Regions from separate parts of the Streptomyces sp. NPDC101776 genome, predicted to be linked through region 1. Evidence: riboswitches for the same ligand, from Rfam matches in the RefSeq annotation. Region 1 holds a riboswitch; the other holds the start of a gene.
What was found. A riboswitch is a leader RNA that binds a small molecule or an ion and turns the genes downstream of it on or off. The one in region 1 is predicted to bind cobalamin.

Region 1 (4,388 bases):
CCAGGGACGCGCGGGTCTCGGGCCAGCCGCGGGTCTTCAGACCGCAGTCCGGGTTGACCCACAGCCGCTCCGGCGGAATGGCCTCAAGTCCCTTGCGCAGCAAGGCCGCCGCCTCGTCCGCGCTCGGCACACGCGGTGAGTGGATGTCGTAGACACCCGGTCCCGCCTCACGCGGATAGCCGTGCCCGGCCAGCTCACGGGCAACCTGCATGTGCGAGCGGGCCGCCTCCAGGCTGATGACGTCCGCGTCGAGATCGTCGATGGCCTGGACGATGTCACCGAACTCGGCGTAGCACATGTGCGTGTGGATCTGCGTGTCCGGCCGTACCCCGGCGGTGGTCAGCCGGAACGACTCCGTCGCCCAGGCGAGATACGCCGCCCGGTCCGCCGCCCGCAGCGGCAGGGTCTCCCGCAGCGCGGGCTCGTCGACCTGGACGACCGAAGTCCCGGCCGCCTCAAGGTCGTTGACCTCGTCGCGCAGAGCCAGGGCGACCTGCCGGGCGGTGTCCCCGAGCGGCTGGTCGTCCCGGACGAAGGACCAGGCGAGCATGGTGACCGGCCCGGTCAGCATGCCCTTGACCGGGCGTGAGGTGAGCGACTGGGCGTACGTCGTCCAGCGCACCGTCATCGGTTCCGGCCGCGAGATGTCGCCGGCCAGGATCGGCGGCCGGACGTACCGCGTGCCGTACGACTGGACCCAGCCGTGCTGGGTGGCGAGGTAGCCCGTCAGCTGCTCGGCGAAGTACTGGACCATGTCGTTGCGTTCGGGCTCACCGTGCACCAGGACGTCCAGGCCGGTCTTCTCCTGGAACGTGATCACCTCCTGGATCTCGGCCCTGATCCGCTCCTCGTACCCGGCCGTGTCGATCCGCCGCGCCCTCAAGTCGGCCCGTGCGGTGCGCAGTTCGGCGGTCTGCGGGAACGAGCCGATGGTCGTCGTCGGCAGCGACGGCAGCCCGAGATGCGCGCGCTGCGCCACGGTCCGCTCGGCGTACGGCTGAGCACGGCGGGCATCGGCGTCCGTGACGGCGGCCGCCCGGGCCCGTACGGCGGGGTCGCGGGTCAGCGACGAACCCGCGCGGGACGCCAAGTCGGCGCGGTTCGCGGCGAGTTCGGCGGCGATCGTGTCGGTGCCCTGGGCCAGCCCCTTGGCGAGCGTGACGATCTCGCCCGTCTTCTGCCGCGCGAACGCCAGCCAGCGCAGGATCTGCGGCTCGATGTCCCGCTCGGCGGCGGCGTCGAGCGGGACGTGCAGCAGCGAGCAGGAGGCGGCCACGTCGACCTGGTCGGCCAGCCCGAGCAACGTCCCCAGCGTGGCCAGGGACTTGGTGAGGTCGTTGACCCAGACGTTACGGCCGTTGACGACACCCGCGACCAGCCGCTTGCCGGGCAGCCCGCCCACCGCGGCCAGGGCGTCCAGGTTGGCGGCGGCGGACTCGGTGAAGTCGAGCGCGAGCCCCTCCACCGGGGCCTTCGCCAACACCGTCAGTGCGTCGCCGAGTTGGTCGAAGTAGGAGGCGACCAGGAGCTTCGGGCGATCGGTGGCGCCTCCCAGGTCGCGGTAGGCGCGGGCGGCGGCGTTCAGTTCGGCCGGGGTGCGGTCCTGGACCAGGGCGGGCTCGTCGAGCTGCGCCCACTCCGCGCCCGCCGCCCGCAGATCGGCGAGGACCTCGGCGTACACCGGCAGCAGCCGGTCCAGCAGGGTCAGCGGGTCGAAGTCCGCGGGGGCGCCCGGGGCGGGCTTGGCGAGCAGGAGGTAGGTCACCGGGCCGACCAGCACCGGGCGTGGGTTCAGGCCGAGGGCGAGGGCTTCCCTGAATTCCGCGACCTGCTTGGTGGAGTCGGTGGTGAAGACGGTGTCCGGGGCCAACTCCGGCACCAGATAGTGGTAGTTCGTGTCGAACCACTTCGTCATCTCCAGCGGCGCCACGTCCTGCGTGCCGCGCGCCATCGCGAAGTACCCGTCCAGCGCGTCGAGTTCGACGGCGGCGCGGTGGCGTGCGGGGATCGCGCCGACCATGACGCTGGTGTCCAGGACGTGGTCGTAGTACGAGAAGTCGCCGGTCGGTACCTCGTGGACGCCGGCGTCGGTCAGGTGCCGCCAGTTCGCGCGGCGCAGTTCGGTGGCGGTGGCCCGGTGGGTGTCGGCGTCGACGCGGCCCTTCCAGTAGCCCTCGATCGCCTTCTTCAGTTCACGGCCCCTGCCCTGGCGGGGGTAGCCGTACACGGTGGACCGTGCGGGCTTCGCTGTCGCTGTCACGGAACTCTCCTTCGCGAGATGTCTCCCTGAGATCCCGGTACGGGACGGGGGCGCGAAGGAACGTCAGACCGGGGGTTGTTGTGCCCGCCGGTATGTACGCCGACCCGCCCACGAGGTCACCGGGATTCCGCGCGTGAATGCTTCGCGTGCGGGCAGTTGGCAGGTCTTCGGACTTGCGGGCACGTCCTCCTTTTCTCACCGGAGGACACCTACTGGCCGTCGCTTCCCAGGTCCTGTTGTGGGCCCAGTGCGTATGACGGCGGTCGTTCCTGCTTACCGCTGCGGGGCAGTCCCGGAGTTTCACCGGGTTCCCTCTTGCGACGCGTCCGTCTGGCTGACGGGGCGAACCAGCTGCGCGGCCAGCCTAAGGGGTGGGGGTCTTGTGCGTCGATCTTTTGCTGCGGCCCGGTGGGGGCTGGGCGCGCCCCGCGGCGGAGCCGCATATCGATATGGCCCCGCGCCCCTAGGTAGCTTGGGGTCCCCGGGATTCGAAGGCTCGCAGGATTTCCTCTGCCGCCAAAGTTGCCGTCGACTCGCCCTCGCGTACCTGGCGTTCGAGGTCCGGAGCCAACGCGCGTACCGCCGGATCCGAGTGCAGCCTGCCCAACAGCTCCTCGCGGACCATCGTCCACGTCCAGTCCACCTGTTGCTCGCTGCGCTTTGCCGCCAGGCGGCCGGTGGACTCCAGCAGGGACCGGTGTTGTTCCAGGCGTTCCCAGATCGTGTCCAGGCCTGTTCCCTCTCGTGCGCTGCAACTCAGCACCGGCGGCGTCCAGGCCGCGTCGACGGGATGCATCAGCCTCAGCGCGCCCGCCAGTTCACGCGCCGCGCTCTTCGCGTCGCGCTCGTGGGGGCCGTCCGCCTTGTTGACGGCGATGACGTCCGCCAACTCCAGGACGCCCTTCTTGATGCCCTGTAGCTGGTCGCCCGTGCGGGCCAGAGTCAACAGGAGGAAGGAGTCGACCATGTTGGCGACCGCCGTCTCGGACTGGCCCACGCCTACCGTCTCGACGAGGACGACGTCGTAGCCCGCCGCCTCCATCACCACGATGGACTCGCGGGTCGCCTTCGCGACGCCGCCCAGCGTGCCGGCGGTGGGGGAGGGGCGGACGAAGGCCGCGGGGTCCACGGCCAGGCGTTCCATGCGGGTCTTGTCGCCGAGGATCGAGCCGCCCGTGCGGGTCGAGGACGGGTCGACGGCCAGTACCGCGACCCGGAAGTCGAGCGAGGTCAGCAGCGTGCCGAACGCGTCGATGAACGTCGACTTGCCCACGCCCGGGACACCGCTGATGCCGATGCGCCGGGCCCGGCCGCTGTGCGGGAGCAGTGCGGTCAGCAACTCCTGGGCCATGACCCGGTGTTGGGGCTTGGTAGACTCGACGAGGGTGATGGCTCGGGCCACCAGCGCCCGTTTTCCGTCGAGCACGCCCTTCACATAGGTGTCGAGCTCGATCACAGGGTGTGCCCGAGGTCGGCGGCCAGGCGCTGCACCAGGTCGTAGGCCGCGTCCGGGATCACCGTCCCGGGCGGGAACACGGCCGCCGCGCCCATCTCCAGGAGCGTGGGGACATCTTGGGGAGGGATCACCCCGCCGACCACGATCATGATGTCCTCGCGGCCCTCCTCGGCGAGGGACTCCTTCAACGCCGGTACGAGGGTGAGGTGTCCGGCGGCGAGGGACGACACTCCGACGATGTGTACGTCCGCCTCTACGGCCTGGCGGGCCACCTCGCCGGGGGTCTGGAAGAGGGGGCCGACGTCGACGTCGAAGCCGAGGTCGGCGAAGGCGGTGGCGATCACCTTCTGGCCGCGGTCGTGGCCGTCCTGGCCCATCTTGGCGACCAGGATGCGGGGGCGACGGCCCTCGGACTCCTCGAAGGCGCTCACCAGGGTGCGGGTGCGTTCCACGGACGGGGACTCGCCGGCTTCGGTGCGGTACACACCGGAGATCGTACGGATCTGGCTCGCGTGCCGCCCGTACACCTTCTCCAGCGCGTCGGAGATCTCGCCGACCGTCGCCTTCGCGCGGGCCGCGTTGACCGCCAGCTCCAGGAGGTTGCCGGTGCTCCCGGCGGCCCGGGTCAGGGCGTGCAGGGCGTCCTGGGTGGCCTGTTCGTCGCGCTCGGCG
Region 2 (4,388 bases), on a different contig from region 1:
CGTACATCGCGCTCCAACTGGTAGGCATCCAGGCCGTGTTGGACGTCATGGGGGTGGGCGGCAGCGCCAGCTCCAACTGGTTCGTGAAGGACCTGCCGCTGCTGATCGCGTTCGCCGTGCTGGCCGCTTACACCTACTCGTCCGGCCTTCGCGCCCCCGCGCTGATCGCGTTCGTGAAGGACGGCCTGATCTACATCGTGATCACGGTGGCGATCATCTACATCCCGATCAAGCTCGGCGGCTTCGACGACATCTTCAGCGCGGCGGGAGCCAAGTTCAAGGCGGCCGGAGCGGGCGGACTGGTCCCCGCCCCGGCGGGCCAATGGACGTACGCCACACTGGCGTTGGGCTCGGCACTGGCCCTCTTCATGTACCCGCACTCGATCACGGCGACGCTCTCCTCCAAGAGCCGCAACGTGATCCGCCGCAACACCACGATCCTGCCCCTGTATTCACTGATGCTGGGCCTGCTCGCACTGCTCGGCTTCATGGCGATCGCGGCCGGAGTCAAGGTGACCAACGGCCAGTTGGCGATCCCGCAGCTCTTCGAGAACATGTTCCCGGACTGGTTCGCGGGCGTGGCCTTCGCGGCGATCGGTATCGGCGCGCTCGTCCCCGCGGCCATCATGTCCATCGCGGCGGCGAACCTCTTCACCCGCAACATCTACAAGGACTTCATCAACCCGGACGCGACCCCGGCCCAGGAGACCAAGGTCTCCAAGCTGGTCTCCCTCCTGGTGAAGGTCGGCGCCCTGGCCTTCGTCCTGACGATGGACAAGACAGTCGCCATCAACTTCCAGCTCCTGGGCGGCATCTGGATCCTCCAGACCTTCCCGTCCCTGGTGGGCGGCCTCTTCACCCGCTGGTTCCACCGCTGGGCCCTCCTCACCGGCTGGGCGGTGGGCATGCTCTACGGCACCCTCGCGGCCTACGGCGTCGCCTCCCCGACCCAGGATCACTTCGGCGGCTCGTCCAAGGAGATCCCCGGCATCGGCGAGATCGGCTACATCGGCCTGACGGCGTTCGTCCTGAACGTCGTAGTCACGGTGGTCCTGACGTTCGTGCTGAAGGCGGCCAAGGCCCCGGAGGGCGTCGACGAGACGAGCCCCGGGGACTACACGGCAGACGCGGGCGACCCGGGAGTAAAAGAGGAGCTCCCCGTAATCGCCGGCCACTGACACCCCCTAGGGGCGCGGGGCTGTATCAATGTGCGGCTCCGCCGCGTGGGCGCGACCAGCCACGACGAACCCGCAGCGGGCCACCGAGAGCACCCCCTCGGCGGCCCGTTGTCGTACACACTCACCCCCATGGACATCCTCATCCGCCGAGCAGACCCCACCGAGTACGAACCCCTGGGAGAGATCACCGCACAGGCCTACCTCCAGGACGGCCTCCTCGACTACGGCGACGAAGACCCCTACCTCCCCGTACTCAAGGACGTAGCGAAACGAGCCGCCGCGGCCGAGGTCCTCGTCGCGATGGACGGCGACCACCTCCTCGGCGGCGTCACCTTCGTCAACGGCCCCGGCCCCGTCGCCGACATCGCCCGCCCCGGCGAGTCCGAGATCCGCGCCCTCGCGGTAGCCCGCACGGCCCGCGGTCGAGGCGCGGGAGAGGCCCTCGTCCGCGCCTGCGTGACCCGCGCCCGAGCCACCGAGGGCTGCACAACCATCGTCCTGTCGACCCAGTCCTCCATGCACGCGGCCCACCGCATCTACGAACGCCTAGGTTTCGTCCGCACACCCGAGCGGGACTGGAATCCCGTGCCACACCTGGACGATCTCACTCTGCTCACCTATCAACTGACACTCTGAAACCGCCGCGACACAACATCTGGTGGTGGCGTGACAGGCGAGCACAAGATGTATGCTCGTGCTCGCTGTCGCCGCAGGGGAATCCGGTGCGAATCCGGAACTGTCCCGCAACGGTGTACTTGCGTGCATATGCACGCCTGGCCAGTCCGAGGACCTGCCGACGGCGCGCGCCCGGCCACCCGGTCAGGGCGTATGACGTCCGGGCCTCGTGGAGTGGGCCGGTGGACGCGACGCCCCGTGCGCTCGTGTACTGCCGCCTGCCCTCCGCAAGGCCCCGTGCCGAGCGAGGGAGAGCCCCACCGTGACCATCGCGCCAGCAGAGCCGGCATCAGCGATCCAGGCGACCGAGGACACCGCGGCCGGAACCGCCGTTCCCGGAGCGGTCGTTCCCGGGGCCGACGGCCCCGGCACCGCGATCCTGCGGACCCTGACCGAGCTGACCGCCGACCTTCCCGACGCCGACCCGGGCCGGGTCGCCGCCGCCACGTTGCGCGGCCGGTCCGCGCGCGCGGACCTGACGGAACTGCGCGAACTGGCCACGGAGGCCTCCGCCGGCCTCATCTCCGAGGACCCCGTCTACTCCCGGCTCGCCGCCCGGCTGCTGACGATCAGCATCGCCGCCGAGGCCGCCTCGCAGGGCGTCACGACGTTCACCGAGTCCGTCGCCGTGGGCCACCGCGAGGGCCTGATCGCGGACCGCACCGCCGAGTTCGTGACGCTGCACGCGGCCCGTCTCGACGCGCTGATCGCCGCCTCCTTCGATGAGGGCGCCGACGACCGCTTCGGCTACTTCGGCCTGCGCACCCTCCACAGCCGCTACCTCCTCCGCCACCCGATCACCCGCAAGGTCATCGAGACCCCCCAGCACTTCATGCTGCGCGTGGCGGCCGGTCTGGCGGAGGACGACTCGACCCGCGCCCTGGACGAAGTCGCCGCGCTCTACCGCCTGATGAGCCGCCTCGACTACCTCCCCTCCTCCCCCACGCTCTTCAACTCCGGTACCCGGCACCCCCAGATGTCGTCCTGCTACCTCCTCGACTCCCCGCTGGACGAGCTGGACTCCATCTACGACCGCTACCACCAGGTCGCCCGCCTCTCGAAGCACGCCGGCGGCATCGGACTGTCGTACTCCCGTATCCGCAGCCGCGGTTCGCTGATCCGGGGCACGAACGGGCACTCCAACGGCATCGTCCCGTTCCTGAAGACGCTGGACGCCTCGGTGGCCGCGGTGAACCAGGGCGGCCGGCGCAAGGGCGCGGCCGCGGTGTACCTGGAGACCTGGCACTCCGACATCGAGGAGTTCCTCGAACTGCGGGACAACACCGGTGAGGACGCCCGCCGTACGCACAACCTGAACCTGGCGCACTGGATCCCGGACGAGTTCATGCGCCGGGTGAACGAGAACGGCGTCTGGTCGCTGTTCTCCCCCGCCGACGTGCCCGAGCTGGTCGACCTGTGGGGCGGCGAGTTCGACGCGGCCTACCGCAAGGCGGAGGCGCGGGGCCTGGCCAAGAAGACCATCCCGGCCCGTGACCTCTACGGCCGCATGATGCGCACCCTCGCGCAGACCGGCAACGGCTGGATGACCTTCAAGGACGCGGCCAACCGCACCGCCAACCAGACGGCCGAGCCGGGCCACACGGTCCACTCCTCCAACCTCTGCACGGAGATCCTGGAGGTCACGGACGACGGCGAGACGGCGGTCTGCAACCTGGGCTCGGTGAACCTGGGCGCGTTCGTCGACCAAGCGAACGGCGACATCGACTGGGAGCGGCTGGACGAGACGGTCCGCACCGCCGTCACGTTCCTGGACCGCGTGGTCGACATCAACTTCTACCCGACCGAGCAGGCGGGCCGTTCCAACGCCCGCTGGCGCCCGGTCGGCCTCGGCGCGATGGGCCTCCAGGACGTCTTCTTCAAACTCCGCGTCCCCTTCGACTCCCCGCAGGCGCAGGCGCTTTCGACCCGTATCTCCGAGCGCATCATGCTCGCCGCGTACGAGGCCTCCGCCGACCTCGCCGAGCGCAACGGCCCGCTCCCGGCCTGGGAGAAGACCCGTACGGCGAGGGGTGTCCTGCACCCCGACCACTACGACGTGGAGCTGACCTGGCCGGAGCGCTGGGCCGCGCTGCGGGAACGTATCGCCCAAGTCGGCATGCGCAACAGCCTGTTGCTGGCGATCGCACCCACGGCCACCATCGCGTCCATCGCGGGCGTCTACGAGTGCATCGAGCCGCAGGTCTCGAACCTCTTCAAGCGCGAGACGCTGTCGGGTGAGTTCCTCCAGGTCAACTCGTACCTGGTGAACGAGCTGAAGCAGCTCGGCGTGTGGGACGCCCGCACCCGCGAGGCGCTGCGCGACGCCAACGGCTCGGTGCAGGACTTCAGTTGGATCCCGGCCGACGTGCGCGCCCTGTACCGCACCGCGTGGGAGATCCCGCAGCGCGGCCTGATCGACATGGCCGCCGCCCGCACCCCGTTCCTGGACCAGTCCCAGTCCCTGAACCTGTTCCTGGAGACGCCGACGATCGGCAAGCTCTCCTCGATGTACGCGTACGCCTGGAAGCAGGGCCT

Region 2: it holds a riboswitch for cobalamin, as region 1 does, so the genes downstream of both, ACIRRY_RS45405 (ribonucleoside-diphosphate reductase subunit alpha) here and metE (5-methyltetrahydropteroyltriglutamate--homocysteine S-methyltransferase) in region 1, are expected to answer to the same signal.

The regions. Positions count from the first base shown of each region.
Region 1 is NZ_JBIWMV010000001.1:59,351-63,738, forward strand. It holds gene metE (5-methyltetrahydropteroyltriglutamate--homocysteine S-methyltransferase) at 1-2,260, opposite strand, end outside; cobalamin riboswitch at 2,401-2,627, opposite strand; gene meaB (methylmalonyl Co-A mutase-associated GTPase MeaB) at 2,724-3,716, opposite strand; gene scpA (methylmalonyl-CoA mutase) at 3,713-4,388, opposite strand, start outside.
Region 2 is NZ_JBIWMV010000026.1:35,080-39,467, reverse strand. It holds gene mctP (monocarboxylate uptake permease MctP) at 1-1,178, shown strand, start outside; gene ACIRRY_RS45410 (GNAT family N-acetyltransferase) at 1,308-1,814, shown strand; cobalamin riboswitch at 1,850-1,991, shown strand; gene ACIRRY_RS45405 (ribonucleoside-diphosphate reductase subunit alpha) at 2,116-4,388, shown strand, end outside.